2 linked regions of the Idiomarina loihiensis L2TR genome follow. The protein of the gene in region 1 binds, or shares a complex with, the protein of each later gene. Links are inferred from orthologs where the notes say so. Each region holds a gene or a part of one and is shown on either strand. Other genes may lie near its edges. The genes, in order: IL_RS11730 and dsbC.

Region 1 (16,553 bases):
CTCTCGCTCGTCTTAAAGCTATTCGTCAGGCTGGTTAACAAAGGTTTCTTCGAACCACTGAGTCAGCATCTGCTTTTCAAAATATAAGTCATCCCGTCTCATCCTTGATGCCAGGCTGTCGTAATTAAACCCCATATTTTTTACGTGAGCCTGGCCTTCCTTTACAGCTTCTCCTGAGTTACTCATTAAACGATAATCAAATTCCATTCTAGGGAAGTCAATTTCCCGAACAATGCGCACGTAATTTGAACTCGAGCGTCCAAATGTCGGTTCAACCCGGCCGGTTAAATCAACGTCTGTTACGGTAATTTCCAGCTTCTGATCTTCAGGAAGCTTTGCCGCCAACTCCTGAAAATGCTCAGTCAGCTTATCCATCACCTTTTTCTGGTACCGATCACGTAAGCCATCGGCCGGTCGAATATCTGTGTAACTATCAACATCTTTCCAGGAAACTTCAGCCGTACCAGCATATGCTGTAAAGCTACAGGCTAATAACGCCGCTCCCACTATACCTTGAACACGCATGCTATCTTCCTCCCATACAATCGCCAAGGGTGTCATCTCTAGGTTAGAACACAAATAATGAAAAAAATTCCATAAAAAAAGGGGAGCCATCAAGGCTCCCCTTTTCAAAAGTGCGTTGGGAGGCTTACATCATGCCGCCCATACCGCCCATTCCACCCATGTCGCCGCCAGGCATGCCGCCTGCGTTGTCATCTTGTGGGATGTCAGCAATCATTGCTTCGGTGGTGATCATCAGTGCGCCAACAGATGCCGCGAACTGAAGTGCCGAACGGGTTACTTTGGTTGGATCCAGAATACCCATTTCCAGCATATCGCCGTAAGTGTCGTTACCGGCATTGTAACCATAGTTACCTTCGCCAGCACGTACGTTGTTAGCAACCACAGAACCTTCGGCGCCAGCGTTCATTGCGATTTGACGCAACGGCGCTTCCATCGCACGCAGGGCTAAACGGATACCAACGTTCTGTTCTTCGTTGTCACCACGCAGTTCTGCCAGTTTGCTCGCAGCGCGAACCAAAGCAACACCACCACCAGGTACCACGCCTTCTTCAACAGCTGCACGAGTTGCATGCAACGCATCTTCAACGCGCGCTTTTTTCTCTTTCATTTCCATTTCAGTAGCAGCGCCGACTTTAATCACCGCAACACCGCCAGCTAACTTAGCCAGACGCTCTTGCAGTTTTTCACGGTCATAGTCAGACGTAGTGTCTTCCATCTGCTGCTTGATTTGGTTAACACGACCGTCGATAGCGGTATCGTCGCCATTACCGTCAACAACAGTGGTGTTGTCTTTAGTAATCACAACGCGCTTCGCAGTACCTAAGTCTTCCAGCTGCGTTTTTTCCAGCTCCATACCAATTTCTTCAGAAACCACAGTACCGCCAGTCAGAACAGCAATGTCCTGCAGCATAGCTTTACGACGGTCGCCAAAGCCTGGTGCTTTAACCGCAGCAACTTTAACGATGCCACGCATATTGTTCACAACCAGAGTTGCCAGCGCTTCGCCTTCAACGTCTTCAGCAATAATCAGCAGAGGTTTACCGGCTTTAGAAACACCTTCTAATACCGGCAGTAACTCGCGGATATTAGAGATTTTCTTATCAATCAGAAGAATGAACGGATTGTCTAATTCAACCGAACCACTTTCCTGGTTGTTAATGAAGTAAGGAGACAAGTAACCACGGTCGAACTGCATACCTTCAACAACGTCCAGCTCGTCAGTCAGTGCCTGACCTTCTTCAACGGTGATAACACCTTCCTGGCCTACTTTGTCCATTGCCTGAGCAATGATTTCGCCAATAGTGTGATCAGCGTTTGCAGAAATAGTCGCTACCTGAGCAATGGCTTTGCTGTCGGCACAAGGCTGAGAAATTTTCTTCAGCTCTTCAACTGCAGCGATAACCGCTTTGTCGATACCGCGCTTAAGATCCATCGGGTTCATGCCTGCGGCTACTGACTTCAAGCCTTCGTTAACAATGGCTTGAGCCAGAACGGTTGCGGTTGTTGTACCGTCACCCGCTTCGTCATTTGCTTTAGACGCCACTTCTTTAACCATCTGCGCGCCCATGTTCTCGAACTTATCTTCCAGCTCGATTTCTTTCGCAACAGACACACCGTCTTTGGTGATAACAGGAGAACCGTAAGACTTATCTAATACAACGTTGCGACCTTTTGGACCCAGCGTCACTTTTACTGAATCAGCAAGAATGTTAACGCCTTTCAGCATTTTTTGACGTGCTGTGTTACCAAATTTGACTTCTTTAGCTGCCATTTTTGCTTTCCTCTTAAATTCGTTTAGTCGGTTGTGCTAGTAAGCGTTTCTGACGTCTTATTCTTCAACAGCCAGAATGTCGCTTTCGCTCATGATTAAGTACTCTTCACCGTCAATTTTCTCGGTTTTAACACCGTAGCCTTCATTGAACAGCACTTTGTCACCAGCTTTTACGTCTAGTGCACGTACCTCACCGTTATCCAGAATGCGGCCTTTGCCTACTGCTACGATTTCACCGCGAGTAGATTTTTCTGCCGCAGAACCAGTCAGAACAATGCCGCCAGCCGATTTCGCTTCGACTTCGGTGCGCTTAATAATGACTCGATCGTGTAAAGGACGAAGTTTCATTGTTGATAACTCCTCAACCTATTGTTGTTAGTGGTTAATACCCCTAAGGGGCGGATAAAAATGTGTGTGCACATTAAATGGGGGAGGAATTTTTGTTATCAAGGGGGAAGCTCAAAAATTTTTATGCTAATTTGCAAAACTGACAGGCGCTATAGGGAGGTTCTATGACTCAGCAACCACAATTAATTTTATGCACCACAGACAGTTCTGACTCGGCTAAACAGCTGGCGCGTTCTCTACTCGAAAAAAAGCTAGTGGCCTGCGTCAACATAGTGCCTAATATGACCTCTATTTACTCCTGGCAGGGCGAATTGCATGAAGACCAGGAGTGGCTTTTACTGATAAAATCGACTGCGGAACGTTTCAGTGACATAAAAAGTACCATCAGTGCTATTCACCCTTACGATTCTCCAGAATTAATAAGCATCAATATTGAAGATGGTTTACCCGATTATCTGACGTGGATACAGGACTCAGTTAAATGATACAAAGATTCATCACATGTCTCGCAGCCTTAACTCTGGTTTTTGCCGTCGTTGCGCCAGCACATAGTGTGCAGTCGAATCCATTCCAGCAGGACAATCAGTTTTTATCGGTAGATCAGGCTTTTGATTTCGACAGCGAAGTTAATGACAGCAAAGTGACGGTCAGTTGGGTTGTCGCTCCCGAGTACTATTTGTATCAACACCGCTTTAAGGTGGTTCCCGAAAATGCATTAGCAGCAGAACCCGAACTCCCGCAAGGCGAGTCTCATAACGATGAGTTTTTTGGCGAGTCAATTGTATACCGCAACTACGTTGAGTGGTCTTTTACACTTAACCCGGAGTTTTCCGGCGACACCATTACCGTTCAGTATCAGGGCTGCGCAGATGCGGGGTTATGTTACCCGCCCACTGAAAAGCAGATTAAACTCTCCAGTACTAGTGAAACCGCCCCCGCCACCGCACCGCCAAACACCGACAGCAGCCTGTTCGGTATAGGTGAACAACATTTAATCATTACATTGTTACTCTTTTTTGCTTTGGGTATTGGCTTAGCTTTTACCCCCTGCGTGTTTCCTATGTACCCCATTTTATCCGGCGTTGTGCTGGGCAACCGTGAACGTAACTGGAAAAACACACTTTGGCTTTCCTTTATATACGTTCAGGGTATGGCCATTACCTATTCTCTATTAGGCCTGGTTGTGGCATCAGCGGGTATGCAGTATCAGGCTTACTTTCAGCATCCGGTGGTGTTAATTGTTCTTGCAGTATTGTTCGCGCTTTTTGCTTTGAGTATGTTCGGAGCTTATACGCTGCAGCTTCCTATTAGCTGGCAGTCAAAACTGCAAAGCTTTAGCGGCCAGCAAAGCGGAGGCAATATCGTTGGCGTCTTTATTATCGGCGCTATTTCCGGCCTGGTAGCATCACCCTGTACCACAGCCCCCTTGTCAGGGGCGTTACTCTTTATTGCGCAATCGGGCGATATGGTAAGCGGCGTCGCTATTCTTTACGCATTAAGCCTGGGTATGGGCGTGCCGCTTATTCTATTCGGCTTAAGTGGCGGCAAGCTTCTGCCCAAAGCCGGCGCGTGGATGAACGTGGTTAAGCAGTTCTTCGGTTGGCTGTTATTGGCAGTTACCTTATTCTTAATTGAGCGCCTTATTCCGACCAGTATTAGCATGTGGCTGTGGATTTTTTACTTTATTCTCGCCGCCGTATCTCTGGCTGTTTCGATAAGCCAGCCGCTTCGGATCACCACGAAAGTTATCACTATTGTACTCTTAGCAGCGGCGGCTACTACAGGCAGTTACTGGCAGGTTAATAAAGCGCAACTGGAACAAAAAAGTCACGGCCTTTTTACTGTTGTTAGTAATGTCAGCGACATACAACAACAAGTAGCAGAAAGTGACCGATGGGTAATGCTAGACCTTTATGCGGACTGGTGCGTGGCCTGCAAGGAATTCGAGCAGTACACCTTTTCAGATGAGCAGGTTCAGGCGCAGTTTCAGGAGTTTAAACTCATTCAGGCCGATGTTACCCGCAATAACGCGCAAGACGTTGAGATTCTGAGTCGCTACAAGGTGCTGGGGCTACCCACCATTCTGTTCTTTGACCCTGAAGGCAACGAACGCCCTGAATACCGGGTTACCGGTTATATGAACGCTGAGGATTTCAAAAAGCATCTGGAAAAGATAGTTTCCGAGTAAACTTGTGCCTAAATGCGCTGATAAGACCAGTAAAGTGCTGCAATCTTGCTTTTTTTCCCTATAATACTGTTGTTATAGGAACCCAAACTGAAAGTTGTGGTCACTTTTAATAGTTTCCGTAACTTCACAGCAAATGGCGGCACAATGGCAGAACGTTTTAAAATATTAGTGCTCAATGGCCCGAATCTAAATTTACTGGGGCAGCGTGAACCAGAGCTTTATGGTAAGCAAAGCCTGGATGATATCGCTGATTCGCTGGGAGCCATTGCTAAACAACACGCAACAGCACTAGATTTCCGTCAGTCCAATGCTGAACACCAGTTAATTGACTGGATCCAGCAAGCCGCCAAAGACTCCGTAGATTATATTGTGATTAATCCGGCAGCCTACGCACACACCAGCGTGGCATTACGCGATGCGTTATTGGCTGTGAAAATCCCTTTTATTGAAGTGCACCTTTCCAATATTTATCGCCGTGAGAGCTTCCGCCACCATTCTTATTTGGCAGACGTGGCTGACGGTGTTATCTGCGGGCTTGGCGCCCGTGGTTATGAATACGCATTACAAGCAGCTTTAACTACATTGAACAATACAGATAACTAAAGGTAGACGTTAGCATGGATATCCGAAAAATTAAGAAACTGATCGAGCTCGTTGAAGAATCTGGCGTAGCAGAACTGGAAATTACCGAGGGCGAAGAGTCAGTTCGGATTAATCGTTACAGTGCGCAGCCTGCACCGATGCAATACGCGCCACAACCGCAACACGCCCCTCAGCAAGCGCCACAATCAGCTCCGGCAAGCCAGCCAGCGGCTGAACCAGCCAGTGAAGAAATTAGCGGCCACGTTGTTCGCTCTCCTATGGTTGGAACCTTCTACGAAGCTCCATCTCCTGATGCAAAGCCTTTCGTTACTGTTGGCTCTCGCGTTAATGCCGGCGAAACACTGTGCATTATTGAAGCAATGAAAATGATGAACCAGATTGAAGCAGACAAATCCGGTGTCGTTAAACAGATTTTAGTAGATAACGAAGAGCCGGTTGAATTTGATCAGCCACTGTTTATCATCGAATAAAGTAACCGCAGGTATTTGTCATGTTAGATAAAGTGGTCATTGCCAACCGTGGCGAAATTGCACTGCGCATACTGCGAGCCTGTAAAGAGCTCGGCATTAAAACAGTGGCAGTTCATTCAACGGTTGATAGAAACCTTAAACACGTTTTACTTGCAGACGAAGCAATTTGCATAGGTAAAGCGCCAGCGAACGAGAGCTACCTGAACATTCCCCGTATTATCAGCGCCGCTGAAATTACGGATGCAGCAGCTATTCACCCGGGTTACGGCTTTCTGGCCGAAAACGCCGATTTTGCTGAACAAGTTGAACAATCTGGCTTCATTTTTGTTGGACCAACGCCGGATCTTATCCGTCTTATGGGCGACAAAGTATCAGCCATTAAGGCAATGAAGAAAACCGGCGTTCCTTGCGTTCCGGGGTCGGATGGCCCTCTGGATGACGACGACGAACGTAATAAGAAGCTTGCTAAGCGCATTGGTTACCCCATTATTATTAAAGCAGCAGGCGGCGGCGGTGGTCGTGGTATGCGGGTTGTACGCGAGGAGAGCGAATTGCTCAGCTCTATCACTATGACTCAGAACGAAGCTCGCGCAGCCTTCGGTAACCCTGTTGTCTATATGGAAAAATTCCTTGAAAACCCTCGCCATGTGGAAATTCAGGTTCTGGCCGATGGACAAGGCAATGCCATTCATTTAGGTGAACGTGACTGCTCGATGCAGCGTCGTCACCAGAAAGTGGTTGAAGAGGCACCTGCGCCGGGTATCACCCCTGAAATGCGTAAATTTATTGGTGAGCGTTGTGCCAAAGCTTGTGTAGAGCTTGGCTACCGTGGCGCTGGTACATTTGAATTCTTGTACGAAAATGGTGAATTCTATTTCATTGAAATGAACACCCGTATTCAGGTTGAGCATCCGGTTACCGAGATGGTCACAGGTATCGACTTGATTAAAGAGCAGTTGCGCATTGCAGCCGGTCGTCAGCTTTCGGTCAGCCAGGAAGATGTTGTCATTCGTGGTCATGCCATTGAATGTCGGATTAACGCCGAAGACCCTGAAACCTTTACACCGTCACCGGGCACTATCACCCGTTTCCACTCTCCGGGTGGCTTTGGTGTGCGTTGGGACTCACACGTTTACGCGGATTACAAAGTTCCGCCGAACTATGACTCGATGATAGGCAAGCTGATTACTTACGGCGAAAACCGTGATATTGCTATTGCCCGTATGCGTAATGCTTTAAATGAATTGATCATCGAAGACATTAAAACCAATATTCCTCTGCAAAAATCAATTATGGCAGATGAAAACTTCCAGCACGGTGGTACCAACATTCACTACCTTGAGAAAAAACTTGGTATAGGCGGGCATTAATTAATGCCCTGGATACAACTCACCCTTTCCTGTAGTGAAGAGCATGCGCCCCAAGTGGGTGACATGCTCATGGCTAACGGCGCTCAGGCGGTAACTTACCGAGACGGCGCCGACACGCCCATTTTTGAACCCCGCCCCGGCGACGTTATATTGTGGGAACACACTCTAGCCACGGGCTTATTTGACGCCGACGCGGACATCAAAGCCATTATTGCCAACCTGAAACAGTCCAACATTTTCGGCAGCGATTTGCAGTACAAAGTCGATGCACTGGAAGACAAAGACTGGGAACGCGAATGGATGGATAACTTCCACCCTATTCAGTTTGGCGAGAATTTATGGATTTGCCCCAGCTGGCGGGAGATACCAAAACCTGAAGCCGTTAATATTTTGCTCGACCCTGGCATGGCTTTTGGTACCGGAACACACCCAACAACCGCTATGTGTCTGCGCTGGATAGACGCCAACCCACCAACCGGCAAAACCGTGGTGGATTTCGGTTGTGGCTCAGGGATATTAGGCATTGCCGCATTACTATTTAAAGCAGAACACGTAGTTGGCATTGATATTGACCAACAGGCGCTGATTGCGACCAAAGATAACGCTGAGCGCAATAAGGTGGGCGATAAATTTAGCCTTTATCTACCCAGCCAACAACCTGAAACCCAGGTGGACTTGGTACTTGCCAATGTCCTCGCCGGCCCTTTACGAGAGCTAGCCGATACCATACTCGGCTTCGTTTCCCCCGGCGGACAACTGGTTTTATCCGGTATACTGGAACGGCAAATAGAAGGGGTTATTGAGGCTTACCAACCGCACATAAAATTCGATACCCCGACTATAGACGGCGACTGGGCAATGCTCAGCGGTACCCGCGTTGGTTAACAAGCGTACGCTTTGTCAATAGTAAAAAATGAAAAAAAGACTCAAATTGCGTAATAAATAGCCTTTTCTTTATTGCGCAAATTCCCTAAAATTCCTCACCCTTTCGCTGAGTAGTTTTTAACCGATGCGGATTGGTCCATATCAACTCGACAATCAGGTCATATTAGCTCCCATGGCTGGAGTTACTGATCAGCCGTTCCGTCAGCTGTGTTACAGCACGGGGGCCGGGCTTACAGTATCAGAGATGCTGTCCAGTAACCCTAAGGTATGGCAGACCGATAAATCCAGGCAACGCATGGATCATTCGGGAGAGCTGGGCATTCGTGCTGTGCAGATAGCGGGCTCGGAACCGGCATTAATGGCCGAAGCAGCGCGCGTGAATGTGAGTATGGGTGCGCAGATTATTGACATAAATATGGGCTGCCCGGCGAAAAAGGTAAATAAGAAGATGGCTGGCTCGGCGCTCATGCAGCATCCCGGGTTAGTAGAAGAGATATTAACAGCTGTGGTTGCAGCTGTTGAGGTTCCGGTAACACTGAAAACCAGAACCGGTTGGGATCCTGAACACAGAAACGGTATTGATATAGCGCAGCTGGCAGAACGTTGCGGTATTCAGTCTCTTGCCATTCATGGTCGTACTCGTGCCTGCATGTACAAAGGCATTGCCGAATACGACACCATTAAGGCAATTAAGAAGGCTGTTTCTATCCCAGTAGTGGCTAACGGCGATATCCGTACACCACTGCAGGCTCAACAGGTTTTAGAGTACACCGGAGCCGACGCCATTATGATTGGTCGCGGCGCGCAGGGTAACCCCTGGCTGTTTAGAGAAATTGCTCATTTTCTTGAAACAGGACAGGAGCTAAGCCCGCCGTCCTTAACCGAAGTGGCTGAGACCGTTATTCATCACGTTGGCAAACTGCACGAATTTTACGGCAGTTACCAGGGTGTCAGAATCGCCCGAAAACACGTTGGTTGGTATTTAAAAGAACAAGCCAGCAATGATGAATTCAGGCAAACATTTAATCGTCTTGAGGATGCCAGCGAGCAACTTAAGGCACTTGAAGATTATTTTGTCACTGTAGAGAAGAGATAAGCGCATTATGTTTGATCAAAACCCTAGTCGTGAGAACGTATCTCCCCTAACCACTATCGGCAATAACGCACAGCCAAAGCCATTGCGTGATTCCGTAAAACAAGCATTGAACAGTTTTCTGCGTCAGCTTGATGGTCAGGATCCTGAAGAACTTTACGAGTTGGTGCTATCTGAAGTAGAAGCACCGTTACTGGAAGAAGTCATGACTTACACCCGGGGTAATCAAACCCGCGCCGCAACCATGTTAGGCATTAACCGCGGCACCTTACGCAAGAAGCTGAAAAAATACGGCATGAATTAAGAAGTTTTTTGGGCGCCTTTTGGCGCCCTTTTTTTATTAACCTCCCCGTAAGTTAACTCAGTATAGAAAGGCAAAACAATGGAAACCCGTCCAATCCAACGCGCTTTAATCAGTGTTTCTGATAAAACCGGTATTGTTGAATTCGCTCAAGCTTTGGCTCAAAAGAACATTGAAATTCTCTCTACTGGCGGTACAGCTAAACTACTCCGTGACTCAGGCATTGCCGTTATTGATGTTTCTGAACATACCGGTCAGGAAGAGATTATGGGCGGGCGGGTAAAGACACTGCACCCTAAGGTTCATGGCGGTATTTTAGGTCGCCGCGATGTCGACCAGGGTGTTATGCAGGAGCAAAACATCGCGCCTATCGATATGGTTGTCGTGAACCTGTATCCCTTTGCTGAAACGGTTGCCAAAGAAGGTTGCTCTCTGGAAGACGCTATTGAGAATATTGATATTGGCGGTCCAACTATGGTTCGTGCAGCAGCGAAAAACCACAAAGACGTGACTATTGTTGTGAATGCCAGTGACTACCAGCGCGTGCTCGCTGAGCTCAATGAGCAAAATGGGGTCAGCCACAGCACTCGCTTTGACTTAGCAGTAGCAGCATTTGAGCACACCGCTCAATATGATGGCATGATTGCAAATTACCTCGGCAAGCAGCTGAGCGAAAACGATTTTGCGCGCACGTTGAACCTGCAGGTATCAAAAAAGCAGGACCTACGCTACGGCGAGAACTCACATCAGGCAGCGGCATTTTACGCAGAGCGCAATGCACCAAAAGGGACAGTTTCCAGCGCGACTCAAATTCAGGGCAAAGCGTTGTCCTTTAACAATATTGCCGATACAGACGCGGCACTTGAGTGCGTAAAAAGCTTTGTTGAACCAGCCTGCGTTATTGTTAAGCACGCAAACCCTTGCGGTGTTGCAATAGGTGAATCTATTTCCGACGCTTATGACCGCGCCTTTAAAACCGACCCAACTTCCGCATTTGGTGGCATTATTGCTTTTAACCGCGAGCTGGATGAAGCAACCGCAACCGCTATTGTTGAGCGTCAGTTTGTGGAAGTTATTATCGCTCCGAGCGTCAGTGAAAGCGCCAAGACAGCTGTTGCCGGCAAAAAGAACCTTCGCTTACTGGAATGCGGTGAATGGTCAGATACGGTTGAACAGCTGGATTATAAGCGCGTCAACGGTGGCTTATTAGTACAGGACACGGATAACCAGGACTTCATTCAGGATGACCTGAAAGTGGTTACAGAAAAACAGCCAACAGATGCGCAAATGACCGACTTATTGTTTTGCTGGAAAGTGGCTAAGTTTGTTAAGTCTAATGCCATTGTTTATGCCAAAGACGGTATGACCGTCGGTGTTGGTGCAGGCCAGATGAGCCGGGTTTATAGTGCCAAAATCGCTGGTATTAAAGCCGCTGATGAAAACCTCAGCGTACCAGGTTCGGTCATGGCGTCGGATGCTTTCTTCCCGTTCCGCGATGGTATAGATGCAGCAGCTGAAGCAGGCATCACCGCTATTATTCAGCCAGGCGGTTCCATTCGCGATGAAGAAATCATTGCTGCCGCCAATGAACACGGTATCGCGATGGTCTTTACCGGCATGAGACATTTCCGTCACTAAGCACCTCTGCTGATAAGTACAGCATTGCGTCAGTAACGTTTGGGGGCTAGTCTTATAGGCTAGTTCTCAACTCTACAGGTGATAGTATGAAAAAAATAATAACTTCTGTTTCCGCCATTGCACTAGCAAGCGTCCTTGGCGCCTGCTCGCCGGCTCCTGAAGCCGACTCTTTGCAAACTGCTGTTGACCATGAATCACGTACTGACAAGTATCAGGCTCGTGACGAGTTCCGCCATCCCCAAGAAACGTTAGAGTTCTTCGAATTAGAGCCAAATATGACGGTCGTTGAAATTTGGCCGGGCGGCGGTTGGTATACCGAAATACTGGCACCTTACCTTGCCGACGAAGGACAGCTTTACGCTGCACATTTTCCTGAAGATTCAGGAAGCGATTATTACCAGCGTTCACTGGAAAAATTCAAAGAAAAATTAACCACCAACCCGGTTTATGGGAATGTAAATTTAACTGAATTTGCCCCGGGTTCTGATAGCGAAATTGCACCGGCAAGAAGTGCCGATAGAGTCCTCACTTTCCGCAACCTTCATAACTGGTATATGCAAGAAGGTGAAGAAGGCGTAGTGCAGGCATTCCGTCAGTTTTATCAAACACTAAAACCCAATGGCATGCTGGGTATCGTTGACCACCGTCTGCCTGAGTCGAAAGAGGCTGAAGCATTCAAAGATTCGGGTTATGTAAAAGAAAGCTGGGTCATAGACTTAGCCGAGCAAGCAGGCTTTGAGTTTGTCGCCAGTGCCGAAATCAACGCAAACCCGAAAGATACAGCCGACCACCCTAAAGGCGTATGGACTTTACCTCCAACCCTAACTCTGGGTGATGAAGATAAAGAAAAATATGAAGCCATTGGTGAAAGCGATCGTTTCACCCTGAAGTTTCGCAAACCCGTTACAGACTAACAGGACAAAGCTAACCTTATGAAAGTATTGGTCGTTGGCGGCGGAGGCCGTGAACACGCTCTGGCGTGGAAAGCAGCACAATCAAACCAAGTTGACTGCGTTTATGTTGCACCCGGTAATGCAGGTACAGAGCGTGAGCCAAACCTGACGAATGTTGCTATTGGTGCTGAGGACATTGAGAGTTTGCTCAATTTTGCTAAAAGCGAAGACATTGAACTGACTATCGTTGGCCCTGAAGCACCGCTCGTTGCCGGTATTGTTGATCGCTTTAACGAAGCCGGACTGGCAGCCTTTGGCCCAACCGCAAAGGCTGCACAGTTAGAAGGCTCTAAAGCCTTCAGCAAAGACTTTTTGCAGCGTCACAACATACCCACCGCCGACTACCAAAACTTTACCGAGGTTGAGCCTGCTAAAGCTTATGTCGCTGAAAAAGGTCTTCCTATTGTCATTAAGGCCGACGGACTTGCCGCTGGCAAAGGCGTTATTATTGCCGAAAGTCAGGAACAGGCAGATGCCGCTATCGACGACATGCTGGCCGGTAACCGTTTCGGCGATGCCGGGCATCGCGTGGTTATCGAAGAGTTTTTACGTGGCGAGGAAGCCTCCTTTATCGTAATGGTTGACGGTAAACATGCCATACCTTTTGCCTCAAGCCAGGACCATAAGGCTCGCGACAACGGCGACAAAGGCCCAAATACTGGTGGTATGGGTGCTTACTCACCGGCTCCGGTGGTTTCTCCGGCCATCCATGACTGGGTTATGCGTCATGTCATTAAGCCCACAGTAGACGGAATGGCTGCAGAAGGAGCACCTTACAAAGGCTTCCTGTACGCGGGTTTAATGATAGCCGAAGATGGCACCTCCAAAGTTCTGGAATACAACTGTCGCTTTGGTGACCCGGAAACTCAACCCATTATGATGCGCCTGAAGTCTGACTTGGTAGAACTTTGCCTCCAGGCAATTGATGGTAAGCTCAATCAGGCGCCTATCAACTTTGACGAACGTGCTGCAGTTGGTGTGGTTATGGCCGCTGGCGGATACCCTGAAAGCTATGCAAAAGGTGACATCATTCACGGCTTGCCGGATCACTCACCTGAAAACCAGAAAGTATTCCACGCCGGTACTAAAATGGATAACGGTAAAGTGGTCACTAGTGGTGGTCGAGTTTTGTGTTGTACGGCTTTGGGTGACACTGTTACAGAAGCACAAAAACTAGCATATCAACTGGTTGATCAAGTGAGCTGGAATAACGTCTATTACCGTACTGATATCGCTCACCGCGCAATAAACCGCGAAGGCTAAATACTTACCTCCTGTCATAGCACTGTCATAAAATAAAACTAAGCTTTTATGTTGTGCTGTAACAGGGGGTTCCATGTCAGGGTCTGATTTAACTAAAGAGCTGCTTAGCCTTATTCAGGACAAACAGCTTTATCCTCTATTCCAGCCCGTTATGGACACTTCCCGTGGAATTGTTATTGGCCACGAAGCTCTTATTCGCGGGCCTAAAGGACATCCACTTGAATTCCCGGATCGCCTATTTTCTCTCGCCAGCCAGGCACAGTTACTGTCTGAACTGGAACTAGCCTGTCGCTCGGCAGCTATGGAAGCGTTTCAAAAAAACGCTATGCAGGGAAAGCTGTTTCTTAACGTAAACCCTAACGTGTTGCAGGACGACAGCCACCCTCATGGCTCAACGTTACGCTTGTCTCAGCAATTCGGCATAGCGCCGGAACAAATCGTTATCGAAATTTCAGAGCGCTATCCAATTGAAGACACCAAGAACTTAAAACACGCCATTATTCACTATCAAAAACTGGGGTTTATGATAGCAATTGATGACTTAGGTGCCGGCTATTCAGGTCTGAAACTCTGGTCAGAATTACGTCCTGACTATGTGAAAATTGATCGATACTTTATTCATTCTATTGAAAAGTCCTCTGTAAAAAGAGAATTTGTACAAAGTATCTTATCGCTAGCCACCAGTTTGCGCACAAAAGTTGTCGTGGAAGGCATTGAAACGCCAGATGAGCTTGAACAACTGCAGGTTATGGGCGTTAATTATTGTCAGGGCTTCCTGCTTGGCAGGCCCGCGCCTTATCCGGTGTTGGAGGTTCCGTCCTCACTACTGTTACCGCATCATCATGTTGCATTAAACTACCAAAGTACTATCGCCAGTGTGGTCGATACCATTCATTGCGTATCAGCTCATACGCGCTCATCTGAAGTACTAGATACCTTTACACAAGACAAAACCTTATCTTCACTGCCCGTTATTCATGAGAAGAAAGTCGCCGGAATTATTCGCAGAGAAAAAATTATGGAGTTCTTTTCCGGTTCCTACGGTCATGCACTTTATGCCAACAAACCGGTTTCTTACATAATGGACGAGCACCCTCTTTCCGTTGACTGGCAAACGTCGCTGGAAGAAGTGAGCCAGCTTATTACCGATAACGACGAAGTCGATATTTATCAGCACATTATTGTGACTAAAAGCGATGTTTACTACGGTGTGGCATCCATTAAAAACCTATTACGCAGAATCACCGAATTAAAAGTTAACAATGCACGACATGCTAACCCCCTAACCCAACTGCCGGGCAACGTTGCCATTAACCAAATTATTGAAGAACAACTTTCCCGAGTGCGATCATTTCACGTCGCCTACTTTGATCTGAACCATTTCAAGCCCTATAACGACATTTATGGGTACGAACAAGGCGACCAAATTATTAAATGGCTGGCGCAGATACTGCAAAAGCAACTATTCAGGCATGGTCATTTCATTGGCCACATTGGCGGGGACGACTTTGTGGCCATTTTCAAAGACATAGATAAAGAACAAACCGAAGAGCAATGTAATAAAATTATCAGAGACTTTGAGCAGGATATTACCCGATTTTATCATCAGGAACACATTGATTTAGGAGGCATAAAAGCGCTATCCCGAAACGGTACGCCGGTTTTCTATCCTTTACTGGGCCTTGCTATAGGAGTTGTTCAGCCTGATCCTTCCGAGTGTTTATCGCATCACGATGTCGCACTGCTGGCCAGTGAAGCCAAAAAAGAAGCGAAACAATCTGACGGCAGCCGTTGCTACATGTGCCACCGCCAAAAACCCAGACGTTTACGCCAAATCAGTCCTCAACAATAAGATCGTCTTCCGTGTCCGAGGCTGAACTGAAAGTGTCATCAGCAAATTTCCCCCGACCATACATACTGGCAACTTTAGGGCGATGAATTCGTGCCTGATACTTGGCCCAAACCTTTTCTACAGTACTTACCGGAGCTTGCTCACCTTTGCACGCGGCCAGTAATTCAATGTCTTCTTTTAACGTCGGCTTAAATTCACCGTTCAGCATGGCTGTAATCAAACAACCATAATGAGTCAATGCATCGCTTTCACGAATTGAAAAGTCGCCAGAGCGTGAAAAGCCATAAGGATAGTTGCGGAAATCGTTAAACGGTTTCTTTAACAGTGATTCACGGGTCATCTTGGTCATGGGTAAGCCCTTCCTACAGACTAAAAACCGAACAAAAGTCTGTCGTTGTATACGACAAAGACGATATAGAGCTAACTCAGAATTTTGTCAATGAAAATTTTTGTAAAATGCCTTTTAACAAATTTTTACAGCATCTATAAATTAGCCTCACGTAATCAAATATGTCACTTTGTTTCAAATTGTTTCGCGAGCATAAGGAAGAGCACTATGAATAAGTTAATGTTAACAACTCTGGCTACCGCTACATTAGGTCTGGCTGCATGCGGAGGATCAGATAGTAATGACACTAACGATTTCGCTCAGTTCTCTTTAGGTATCAGTGACGCCCCTGTCGACAATGCAGAGTCCGTTGTCGCCTGCTTTAACGCCATTGAGCTTACGGGGAATGGCAACTCTCCCCGCACTTTCACAGTTGGTGAAGATATCGAGGCTCCTGAAGAAAATGATCTTTGTACTAATGAGGAAGGCCAGCCCATAGCCAACACCATAGGTATTAACTTATTAGAATTCACCGGCAACGATTCAATGATGTTTCTGGAAGATGCTGAAATAGCAGCCGGGCAATACGGTCAACTAAGACTGGTTATGGCGGATGGCTCATACATTATGACCGACACAAATGGTGACGGCGAAGCCGAGAAGGTGAGTATTCAAGTCCCTTCTAACGAACTTAAACTGGACGGCTTTATTGCCGATGCCGGTGGCAACCTTAACTTTACTGTCGAGTTTGACTTACGCAACTCAATGACAAATCCGGTAGGTCAAAGCCACTATATTCTTAAACCCAGAGGCGTTCGTTTAGTTGATAATTCTGCGGTCGGACACCTGAAAGGAACCGTAGCTGAAGGCGCACTGCTGTTTAACGACACTTGCACCGTGGCACCGGAAAACACAGATGAGCCAGTAGCTTACGTGTATTTATACGAAGGCAGTGATCTCGACGA
Region 2 (11,675 bases), 1.6 Mb from region 1 along the record:
CCAGCGAGAGTTGTGTTGTTGTGAGTTCGCCATCAGACCAGAATACCCGCTGCTTCTGTTCTTCTGACAGCCACTCCGACGCAACTTGCTCCGCCAGTTCGGAAAAGCGCGTCAGATTTTCTTTCTTCATGGTTAAGCCGGCGGCCATAGCATGTCCACCGAAACGTTCCATAATGCCCGGCTGCAGACTATGAACACGTTCCAGTAAATCCCGCATATGCAGACCACTAACCGAACGTGCGGAGCCTTTTAGGAATTCATCGTCATCGTTGGCAAGCGCAATCACCGGTCGGTTCACTTGCTCTTTTACTCTACCCGCGACAATACCGATAACCCCGGCATGCCAGTCCGGCTGATACAAGGTGACTAAATCAGGCACCTGCCCTTGATCAAAACACAGCTTTGCAACAGCGCTTTCGGCGTGCTCGCGCATTTCCGTTTCAATCGATTTACGTTGCTGGTTTAAATCGTTAAGTTGCTGCGCTAACTGCTGCGCCCGGGTCTCACCCGCTAATAAGCACTCTATTCCCAGCCCGATATCGTCTAAGCGGCCAGCAGCATTAATTCGCGGACCAAGGGCAAACCCTAAATCACTGGCGGCCAGCTGACTGGCATCACGGTTGGCAACTTCCAGCAACGCTTTAATTCCGGGTCGGCTCATGCCTTTACGAATACGGGCTATCCCCTGCTGCACTAATACGCGATTGTTATAATCCAGCGGTACAACATCCGCTACGGTGCCAAGAGCAACAAGATCCAGCCAGTCAGCCAGGTTAGGTAACGGTTCAACGCCTTGTTCACGTAACGCTGAACGCAACGCCAGCAGGACGTAAAACGCCACACCCACACCCGCTAAATTTTTGCTGGAAAACTCACAGCCGTGCTGATTCGGGTTCACTATCGCGTTAGCCGGAGGCAGTTCTTCAGGTGGTAAATGGTGGTCAGTAACCAGCACTTGTATGCCTTTTTCACGAGCAAGTACAATAGCGTCATGCGCTGCAATGCCGTTATCGACAGTCACAATTAACTGCACATTCTCGACAGCTAGTTGTTCTACCATGGCAACAGAAAGTCCGTAGCCGTCAGTCATTCGGTTTGGTACGCGATACCCCACCTGCTGTAGACCAAAGGCCTGCAAGGCCGACACCATTAATGCCGAACTGGTTGCACCGTCGGCATCAAAATCACCGCAAATACAAACTTTTGCTTGATTTTTTAACGCATTTTGCAGCAGTTCAACGGCTTTCCCGATGTCTCTTAACGAAGAGAAATGCAGTAAACCGGAAGCTTTCAAAGATAATTCGTCAGCACGACGGACACCCCGGCGGGCATAAATTTGCCGCAACAAAGGTGGCATTTGTTGCGGCAAAAAGTCATCGTCAACCAGTTGATAACGACGTATTTCATAATCACTCATGAATTACTGTGACTCACCTTTTTTAATTTCAGCAATTAAGCGTGATGCAGGTAACGCCCCCGGTACTAAGCGACCGTCGGGCAGAACGATAGCGGGCGTACCGCTTACCCCAAAAGATTTGCCCAGTTGGTAGTGCTCAGCAACCGGATTGGAACAGCTTGAGTCGCCACTGTAATTTTCGTCTTCTTTAAAGGCGGTAATGGCCCCTTTTTTGTCATCCGCACACCAAACGGTTTGTAACTGCTTCCCGCCTTTGCTACTCATACCACCACGGGGAAAGGCCAGGTATTTTATGGTAATGCCTTGTGCGTGATAGCTGTCCATGTTTTCGTGCAGGCGCTGACAATAACCGCAGGTAGTGTCAGTAAAAACCGTTACCTGATATTTCTCGTCCTCAGCCGGGTACACGATCATATCGTCAGCAAAGCCTTTTAGCATTTTCAGGCGAACTTTAGCCATGCCGGCTTCACTTAAATTTTCCGGTTCACTCCCGGTTATATCAAACACATTGCCGCTAATAAGCCGTTCACCGTCATCTGACACATAAAACATGCCCTGATTAGTCACCGCACGGACATAGCCGTCAATTTCACCGGGCTCTGTGGACAACACTTCAATACCAATTTTATTCAGGTGCCGGGTGTCGACTTCACTTTGTTCCGCACTAATAGCCGGCGCACTGAAACTTGCGCCGACCAGCCCTACTAATCCAACTACAGACATTAAATTGCGCATAAATACCTCTTAAATTAACTGTCCGAACCCTACCCTGTTACCAGCCAAAATGCAATTAGCCTCGCGGGTGATGCTGAGCATGTAAGGCCTGCAGACGTTCACGTGCAACCTGGGTATAAATTTGTGTGGTAGATAAATCACTGTGACCTAACAGTAGCTGTAAGACACGTAAGTCGGCGCCATGGTTCAGCAAATGCGTGGCAAAAGCATGGCGTAAAGTGTGCGGCGACAAATGTGCGTAAATGCCGGCTTCTTCGGCGTAATGCTTTAATCTGTACCAAAATGCCTGACGTGTTAATAACGAGCCACGTTGCGTAACAAATATCCAGGGGCTGCTTTTATCCGTTATTGCCGGACGTCCATGCTTTAAATAATTGTCCAGCCACTCCAGCGCGTCTTCCCCTAAAGGCACTAAGCGTTCCTTATTGCCTTTGCCGATAACCCGAACTAAGCCTTGCTGGCGGCTCAACTGATCATATTGCAGACGAATAAGTTCGGTTACCCGTAATCCGGTGGCATAGAGAACTTCCAGCATAGTCCGGTCACGCAGACCAATGGGAGTTTCTGTATCCGGTTGTTCCAATAAAGAAATCACATCCTCTTCGCTTAACGAATGTGGGATGCTTTGCGGTAACTTAGGGCGTTTCAGGCGCGCTGTTGGGTCTACTGCCACCCACTGCTGTTTTACAGCAAACTGGAAGAATTTCTTCGTCGAACTTAAAAATCGCGAGGTGCTTCGTGGCGATAAGCCTTGCATACGCCGCCACAACAGGTAGTCCTGCAGCACCACTTCATCAGTGTCCATTAAGGATTTTTTAAGCGATAGCAAATATTCACAATAACGGCGTAAGTCACTGCGGTACGCGGCTTGAGTATTATTGCTGGAGCCATGATGCAGCCAGAGGTGCTCAGTAAAAGCATCAATACGATCTTCGTCCTCTGGGCGGAGTTGCTTCATGGTTTTTGGAAATTAGCGAAATGATAATGCTATTATGCCGCATAGCGAGAGCGGCTGAAACTGCTTGTGCAAAACTCTCCGAAAAGAATCAAGTTAAGCGCTAATGAGTAATGCCTAGTTTCTGCAGAACATCGTATAGGCCAGCGGGCCCTTTATATTTGTACTCGTTTTTTTCGTCCGTTTGCGGCTGCTTCTTCTTTTCCAGCCGCTGGCGAACCCGCCAGTCCAGGTTGTGAAGAAGCTCCAGGGGCAAACGATCAGGCGTTGCATCGGGAATAAGCGGCTGAGGATGAGTTGCGTCCTGTAGTTTAAAGTCTGACAACTGACTAACTGTTGCATAGACACCACTAGCCAGCACCATGCCTGGCTTTACATCTAAAGGCCGCGTTCTGCCGGCACCAATGGTTCTTTGCCAGTTAACTTGCGCAGGGCGCTCAGAAATAACCGGGTCGTCACCCAAGGCAGACACCCAATAAGCAAACTCGCCCGCGAAGCCGTGATTAACTGCTTCGCTCGCGTGTTGCTCAAAGAAATGAGCGGCCTGGTTTTCGACAGCACTATTCTGTACAGCTGAAACTTGACTCATTAAGACTCTGGATAATCGGTTACAGATACTTCTGTATCGGCCAAAGTCCTAAAAGTTTAAGTTTTCTCTTTACAGCTAAGCTAAGACTGTTATTATACGCGCCTCTTGAGTGGAGGGGTTCCCGAGTGGCCAAAGGGATCAGACTGTAAATCTGACGGCTCAGCCTTCGCAGGTTCGAATCCTGCCCCCTCCACCATTTCTTTACTGCACCGGCAGTTGGCTATCAGCCTGAATTACTCTTCCGAAAGCGTTATAACCACCTTACCCTGAGTTTTATTATCTGCAACATAATCCAGTGCTTGCTGAATATCGTCAGCGGCAAAAACCTCATCGATGATAGGTTTTATGGTGCTGCTTTTAAACTTATCGCCAAAATCACGCCACAAACCCTGTAAAATTTTTCCTTTGCGTTCCGGTGATAATGCTCGCAGAGTTGAGCCAATCAGCTTTTGGCGCTTCATCAGCATACGTCCGAAATCAACTTCGCCAGTCACGCCAGCCATTAAACCAATTAAAATAATACGGCCATCCTGTGCCAGATACTGCTGGTCTTTTGCTATAGACTCACCAGCGACAGGATTCAGAATGACGTCGACTTCGCCAAGAGCTTTAACTTCTTCAACAATGTTCTGTTTGTGCCGGTTTATCGCATTCTTCGCACCCAGTTTCAGGCAAAACTCCGATTTCTCTCCACTACCCACTACGGCGGTAAGCTCATTACCACTTTCCCGGCACAACTGGATCAGTGACGAACCCACACCGCTGGCACCCGCATGAGCTAATACCCGCTCTCCGGGTTTTAAGTCAGCTAATTGATAGACATTAAGATAGGCCGTAGCAAAAGTTTCCAGCCAACCCGCAGCTTCTGCATTACTCCAGCTTTCAGGCACCTCCAGTATTTGTTCAGCAGAAACATTCACTTGTTCAGCAAAACCGCCGCCAGCCAATAACGCGCTGACACGTTGCCCGGTTTGCCAGCCATTGACTTCGCTACCTACTTTTTCTATAACCCCACAGACTTCTAGTCCAGGAATAGTTGAGGCACCTTTAGGTGGTGGGTATTTCCCTGCTATTTGCATTAAGTCGGCACGATTAAGCCCGGCGCTCAGTACCCGCAGCTGAACTTCATTAGCCTGTGGCTCGTCCAGCTCAGGATGGTTCTTCCAGTGTACTTTTTGTTCGGAAATAGCAATTGCTTTCATATCAGCCTCTGTTGCCGCTTAACATTATTGAAATTAGCCAGTATGCTGTCGGTATGAATAAGATCAGGATACTGTTTGACGCAAATGGACAAAACCTTAGAGCTCAATAATAAACGCGTATTATTAATAGATGACCAGAAGCCCTTTCAGGTCATGCTCAAAGGCTTGCTGTTAAACTTGGGGGCGCAGGACGTACAAGTCAAGACCACCGGCGAAGCAGGTATTGCCGCTTACATTAAAAACCCGCACGATATTCTGTTGGTAGACTATAACCTTGGGCGTGGTCGCAATGGTCGTCAGGTTTTAGAGGAACTGCAAGTTCGAGGGCTAATGAAAGAGCATACTCTGTTCTTTATTATTACCGGCGACAACACCCGTCCTATGGTTCTCAGCGCACTGGAACTTCAACCCGATGATTATTTGATGAAACCGTTTTCACATAGAGTGTTGCGCTCCCGCCTGGTGCGAGCCTATAAACGCCGCATGTGGTTAAAAGACGTATTCAAGGCGCTGACAAATCATGATTATGAAACCTGTATTGGTGCCTGCCAGAAACATATTCAATCTAACAGCCGCTACAGTAATTACTGCCGCAAACTGCAAATTGAGTTGTACAACAAAACCGGTCAATTAGATAAAGCGGAAACGGCAATTAAAGAACTACTTGAGGAAAACTCTCACAGTTGGGTCTTTCTAAAACTGGCTGAAACGCGGTTATTACAAAACTCTCCCGAAGAAGCCCTGAATATTCTTAATCATTTAATTAAGCGCATGCCTAATGCTGTTGAAGCTTATGACCTGAAAACCGAATGTTACCTTCAACAACAGCAGCTGGAAGACGCTTTGGAAAGCGCCCGTGATGCCATCACCATGGCGCCATTTTCAATTGAAAGGCAAACCAAACTGGCCCATATTGCCCGCGACAACGGCGACTTTGACATTGCCAAGCAAGCCATGAACAACGTTTTGCAAATAGCTCGTAAATCGGTTTTTCGTAACGCACATCACTTATGTAACTATTTACGCAGCATTTTAGATGCGGCCGAAAATAGCGATACACCGCAGCAAATCAGTAAGTATCAGACAGAAGCAACAATGGAGCTACAACGAGCCCGCTATGACGAGCACCTGTTGCATGCCGATATTTCGTTTGAGGATTTGGAATCCATTTTATTGTCACGTATTGATTCATTTAATGGTCGTTTACGCGAAGCTCAGCAACGCTTAAACGAGGTTGTTGGCGAAAAACTAGCGCACAATCAGCCTATCAATAAAGATTTACTACCTGACGTTATCGCCATTTTACTGGATGTCGGGGAGTATGAAAAAGCGAATGCGCTAGCAGCGAATCAGGATGAAAACCCGACTCTTGACAGTTATACCACTAAAATTTTACAGGCACGCTTAGCTGCAGCTCAAAAACAGCAGGATAACTTCTTTGAAGTTCATAAGGCGGGCTTAGATGCTTATCAGCAAGGCAACTATATTCGTGCACTGGAGCTGTTTCGTAACGCCATGGAGGCCGCGCCAATGAATAGTGGTGCTGCACTTAACTTTATTCAGGCGGCCGTCCGTTATGTTGAAGAAACTCCAGGTGGAGAGCGAGCTCGGCTTAAGAAAGAATGCGATAATTGCTTTAAAGTCTTAGAGGGGCTGCAATTATCCAGTAGCCACAGTAACCGCTATGAGCGGTTACTGGAGCAAACTGAAGGGTTGGAACTGCGCTAGCTCAGCTTTTGGTTAGCGGCTAACTGACCTGATTGATAATCCTTAATAGCCTGCTCAATCTGATCCGACGAGTTCATGACAAAAGGACCGTATTGAGCAATCGGTTCTTCAATAGGTTTGGCGGCCAACAAGATAAAGCGCGCATGTTCAGTAGCGGAAAAATCTAAGGTTTCAGCAGGATCAAGCAAGATCAACTCGCCCTCTTTCGCCCCCTCCCCATTCACTGTCAGCTCACCCTGATAAACATAAGCCAAGCGTCGTTTTTGCCCTTGTGACGGCAAACTGAAGCTGTCACTTTCTAAGTGAACATCGAGCATTAGAAAGTCTCGTCCCGGCGCATTTACTGGACCCTCCTGCTGCTGGTATTTCCCTGAAATTATTCGGATCAGAGCATCACCATTTTTCACTTCAGGAATGCTGGCTGCCGGATAGTCGTGCCACTCAGGTTCACTCATTTTTTCATCGCCCGGCAAGTTTACCCAGAGCTGAAAACCCCACATAAGGCCTTCAACTTGCTTCGGCATTTCGGCGTGAATAATACCTTTCGCCGCCTTCATCCACTGCACACCGCCAGCATCAACTTCACCGCTATTACCAACAGAGTCTTTATGTTCCATAGTGCCCGCTAACATATAGGTCAGCGTACAAAAACCGCGGTGTGGATGGGGCGGAAAACCCGCAATATAATCGTCCGGGTTATCGGAACGAAACTCATCCAGCATTAAAAACGGGTCCTGATGTTTTAGCCCCGGCTGATTAATAATACGAGTGAGTTTAACTCCCGCGCCATCCTGCGCCGGCATTCCCCGGTGTTTGGCTAAAATAACACTCATGACTGGCTACTCCCCTTGCTACCCCTGTTATGTGCCTGGTGAAAATCGATTTCCGGTCCCTTCGGCACTATTTGTGTCGGATTAATGGTTTTATGGCTGGCATAGTAATGCGTTTTAATATGGTCCATCACTACGGTCTCTTCTACGCCCGGGTACTGGTATAGCTCCAATAGGTAATTCCACATATTAGGGTAATCGACAATGCGCTTCTTGTTGGTTTTAAAGTGCCCGAAATAAACCGCATCGAAACGTACCAGAGTAGTAAATAAACGCCAGTCAGCCTCGGTTAATACGTCACCAGCTAAATAACGGCTCTGACTAAGAATGTTCTCTACTTTGTCTAAGGCAGCAAATAGCGATTCGTACGCTTCTTCATACGCATGCTGCGTGGTCGCGAAGCCACTACGGTAAACACCGTTGTTAATGTCGTTGTAAACCCACTCATTAACTTCTTCTATCTGCTTTTGCTTACCTGCGGGAAAGAAGTCCGATGTATTCCCGGTCAGCTCGTTAAACGCTGAATTGAAAATACGGATAATTTCGGCCGATTCATTGTTCACTATGGTCTGATTTTTCTTATCCCATAGTACTGGAACGGTTACTCGCCCGGTGTATTCCGGGTCAGCTTTTAAATACAGCTGATAAAGGAAGTCGGCATCATACAATGGCTCGTTAAGCGGCGCGTCTGAAAACTCCCAGCCATTCTCCAGCATCAGCGGGTGCACAACGGAAACATCAATATGACTTTCCAGACCTTTTAATTTTCGGAAAATAAGCGCACGGTGAGCCCACGGACAGGCGTAAGAAACGTAAAGATGGTAACGCCCAGACTCGGGCTCAAACTCTGTGCCCTGCGCTACGGTATTGCGAAACTGTGATTCGCTGCGAACAAAGCGGCCACCGTGTTTTTTGGTGTCATACCATTTGTCATGCCATTGGCCATCAACTAATAAACCCATAATAAACTCCTCAAGTTAGTATAGCTTTATAATAGAGTCTATTTTTTGGAATTATTAGCGCATTATTTTCTATTAATTATTCTAAAAAATAGAACTATAGAAAGGATTCAACCACGTCAGCAGCTTTTTCGCTCGCCGATACCTGTAATTGCTGGTGAATATTTGTGAATTGCTCCAATAAGGGCTCGTTGTCTTGCTCAATTAACTGAACTAGCGCTTGTTCGATTGCCTCTTCCGAAGCATCAGATTGAGCCAGTTCCGGCACAATTTCTTTACCCGCTAAGAGGTTAGGTAAGGAGAAAAAAGGCGCGTGAAATAAACGTTTAATGATTTGATAAGATAACCAATGAAAACGATAAGCTACTACCATAGGGCGTTTTATCAGCAAGGCTTCAAGCGCAACGGTTCCTGACGTTAGCAGTAAATAATTGGCTGCGGCCATAACTTTTCGACTTTCACCAACAGGTAACACAATATTCAGTTCGGGACTGTATTGGTCAACTAGTTCCCGAAATTGTGCGGCGCGAGCTTCGCTTATCATAGGCGCAACAAAGCGAAGTTCTGGGTATCTTTCTGCTAGTTTGTTCGCTACTTTCAAAAATACCGGCGCCATACGGGCAATCTCACCTTTACGACTTCCAGGTAAAATAGCCAGATACATAACAGCAGGTTCAAGTTCCAGCTCATTACGCGCTTCTGTTTGCTGCCATTGCATAGGAATATCATCTGCCAACGGATGACCAACAAAAGTTGCAGGCAATTGATGTTTATCGTAGAAATCTTTTTCAAAAGGCAATAAGCACAGTACGTGATCAACTGCTTTTTTTATGCCTTTAATACGCCCTTCTCGCCATGCCCAGACAGATGGACTGACGTAATGAATGGTAGAGATACCGGCTTTTTTAAGGCGAGCTTCAACCGTTAGGTTAAAATCAGGGGCATCAATGCCTATCATCACATCCGGTTGCTCAGAAATGAGATAGTTGACCAGGTTCTTTCTGTGTTTTAACAGCTTAGGAAGTTGCTGAAAGACCTCAGCAATGCCCATAACGGCCAAGTCATCCATGGCAAAGAACGAGTCCATTCCCCGTTCTGCCATTAAAGGCCCGCCGACTCCAATAAAAGTTGCATTGGGGTGACGCTTGGCAATGGCCTGCATTAGCCCGGCGCCTAGAAGATCACCCGAGTGCTCACCGGCAACAATAGCTATTTTAGGCGGCTGATTGCGGCTCATTACGGACGAATAATGCCTCGTGAACTGTTTTCAACAAAAGCTTTAAAACCATCCAATACCGGTTCATTTAATGCTGAAATACCTTCCAGGGCTTCGTCTACAGTAAGGCTGGAACGATACAAAATTTTATAGGCACGACGGACATTTTGAATTTGTTCGGGCGTATAGCCGCGACGCTTTAAACCCTCGGAATTGATTGTTCGGGGTTTGGCGTTATGACCCTGCGCCATCACAAAAGGAGGAATATCCTGAACGATAATAGAGTTAACCGCGGCAAAAGAGTGAGAACCAATATGACAAAATTGATGCACACCACTCATGCCACCCAGAATAACCCAGTCGCCTACGTGAACATGGCCAGCCAGAGTAACCTGATTAGCAAAGATATTGTCATTACCTATGACACAATCATGCGCAACATGTACGTAGGCCATAAACAGGTTATTATCGCCAATTTTAGTTAACGAGTTATCCTGCACCGTGCCACGGTGAATCGTTACCGACTCTCGGATAACGTTGTTGTCGCCAATCTCAAGCTCAGTCGGTTCGCCGTCGTATTTTTTATCCTGGCAGTCTTCACCAACCGACGCAAATTGATAAATGGTATTGTTCTTACCAATGGTTGTTGGGCCTTTTAAAACAACGTGTGACCGAATATCACAGTTGTCGCCGATAACAACATCGGGGCCAATAACCGTCCAAGGACCGACACTAACGTTCGTACCGAGTTTGGCGCTGGGGTCGATAATTGCGGTTTCGTGAATCACTTAAACTTCTCTTCTTGCACAAATAATTTCAGCAGTACAGGCAACGTCACCGTCAACTTCCGCGCGACCAGTAAATTTCCAGATACCACGGCGTTCTTTTTCGAAAGTAACAAAGAAATCAACAGTGTCCCCCGGGATAACCTGACGTTTAAAGCGGGCATTATCAATACCGGCAAAAAGGTACAAATCGTTTGCATTCTTTTTGCTTTCTGTAATTTTAAAACCTAATAAGCCACAGGCCTGAGCTATAGCTTCAAGCAACAACACTCCCGGGAAAATAGGCTTTGCCGGAAAATGTCCATTGAACATGGGCTCGTTAAAAGTCACGTTTTTTATCGCGTGTAACGAGTCTTTAGAGTTTGTTTCTATAACTCTGTCTATTAATAAAAACGGATAACGATGAGGCAGTAAATCTAGTACGCCCTGAATATCAAAACCTGATTCCGTAATTTTCAAATCTTTCACCTTACTCAGTTATTATCGTCAGCTTGTTTTTCTAACTCTTTGACACGCTTAAAAAGATCATCCAGCTGACGGAATCTCGCTCCATTACGTCGCCATTCACGATGCCCACTGGCAGGAATACCTGACGCATAAACACCTGGCTCGGTGATTTCTTTTATCACCATAGCAAATCCCATAATTTGCACGTCGTCACAAACACTGATATGACCGTTAATAGCCGAAGCCCCACCAATCATACAACGCTTACCAATGCGGCAACTGCCTGCTAGTACAGTACAGCCTGCGATAGCCGTATCTTCATCAATGAATACGTTATGCGCAATTTGACATTGATTATCAATAATACAGCCCGACGAAATAACCGTGTCGTCCAGAGCTCCGCGATCGACCGTTGTGCTGGCACCAATTTCAACATTGTCTTTAATAACAACGCGGCCTAGCTGAGGAATTTTTAGCCACTTGCCATTATCGGGAGCCCAACCAAAACCATCAGCACCAATAATTGAGCCAGAATGAAACAGGCAATCATCGCCAATAACACAACGGTGATAGATTTTAACGCCTGACCAAAGTGTGCACCCGGCGCCAATTTGCGTTTCCGGACCAATATAGCAATGCGGGCCAATACTGGTGTTATCACCAATTATAACGCCTTCGTCAATCACCGTATATTCACCAATGCTAACGTTCTGACCGATAGTAGCTGACGGTGCAATTTTCGCAGACTCTGCGATACCATGAGCCGGCTTCGGCGTGGTGTCTAATAGTTGAGCAATTCGCGCAAAAGCCGC

Evidence for each region.
Region 2: the proteins of IL_RS11730 (region 1) and dsbC are in contact, whole or in part, in a crystal structure (PDB 1JZD), measured with the Escherichia coli proteins. The link is inferred for Idiomarina loihiensis L2TR from one-to-one orthologs.

What each region holds. Positions count from the first base shown.
Region 1 is NC_006512.1:2,442,949-2,459,501, forward strand. What follows is about bases 2,562-5,478. They hold IL_RS11730 (protein-disulfide reductase DsbD), read left to right. Parts: upstream 2,562-3,125; coding sequence 3,126-4,832; downstream 4,833-5,478. Other genes in these bases: IL_RS11720 (co-chaperone GroES), read right to left, coding at 2,562-2,644; cutA (divalent-cation tolerance protein CutA), read left to right, coding at 2,809-3,129; aroQ (type II 3-dehydroquinate dehydratase), read left to right, coding at 4,977-5,435; accB (acetyl-CoA carboxylase biotin carboxyl carrier protein), read left to right, coding at 5,450-5,478. Also shown: primosomal replication protein PriC, read left to right, coding at 1-38; IL_RS11710 (DUF3016 domain-containing protein), read right to left, coding at 19-525; groL (chaperonin GroEL), read right to left, coding at 650-2,296; more of IL_RS11720, read right to left, coding at 2,354-2,561; more of accB, read left to right, coding at 5,479-5,905; accC (acetyl-CoA carboxylase biotin carboxylase subunit), read left to right, coding at 5,926-7,275; prmA (50S ribosomal protein L11 methyltransferase), read left to right, coding at 7,279-8,160; tRNA dihydrouridine synthase DusB, read left to right, coding at 8,285-9,256; DNA-binding transcriptional regulator Fis, read left to right, coding at 9,264-9,557; purH (bifunctional phosphoribosylaminoimidazolecarboxamide formyltransferase/IMP cyclohydrolase), read left to right, coding at 9,636-11,192; IL_RS11770 (class I SAM-dependent methyltransferase), read left to right, coding at 11,279-12,106; purD (phosphoribosylamine--glycine ligase), read left to right, coding at 12,125-13,408; IL_RS11780 (bifunctional diguanylate cyclase/phosphodiesterase), read left to right, coding at 13,482-15,260; maoP (DUF413 domain-containing protein), read right to left, coding at 15,244-15,609; IL_RS11790 (DUF4382 domain-containing protein), read left to right, coding at 15,817-16,553. UniProt on the Escherichia coli protein: Required to facilitate the formation of correct disulfide bonds in some periplasmic proteins and for the assembly of the periplasmic c-type cytochromes.
Region 2 is NC_006512.1:880,122-891,796, forward strand. The notes cover bases 287-3,259. They hold dsbC (bifunctional protein-disulfide isomerase/oxidoreductase DsbC), read right to left. Parts: upstream 2,153-3,259; coding sequence 1,421-2,152; downstream 287-1,420. Other genes in these bases: recJ (single-stranded-DNA-specific exonuclease RecJ), read right to left, coding at 287-1,417; xerD (site-specific tyrosine recombinase XerD), read right to left, coding at 2,208-3,110; IL_RS04210 (VC2046/SO_2500 family protein), read right to left, coding at 3,211-3,259. Outside these bases: more of recJ, read right to left, coding at 1-286; more of IL_RS04210, read right to left, coding at 3,260-3,696; IL_RS04220 (NAD(P)H-quinone oxidoreductase), read right to left, coding at 3,930-4,898; IL_RS04225 (tetratricopeptide repeat-containing response regulator), read left to right, coding at 4,983-6,626; IL_RS04230 (pirin family protein), read right to left, coding at 6,623-7,459; IL_RS04235 (glutathione S-transferase family protein), read right to left, coding at 7,456-8,418; lpxB (lipid-A-disaccharide synthase), read right to left, coding at 8,513-9,652; lpxA (acyl-ACP--UDP-N-acetylglucosamine O-acyltransferase), read right to left, coding at 9,652-10,419; 3-hydroxyacyl-ACP dehydratase FabZ, read right to left, coding at 10,420-10,875; lpxD (UDP-3-O-(3-hydroxymyristoyl)glucosamine N-acyltransferase), read right to left, coding at 10,890-11,675. UniProt on the Escherichia coli protein: Acts as a disulfide isomerase, interacting with incorrectly folded proteins to correct non-native disulfide bonds.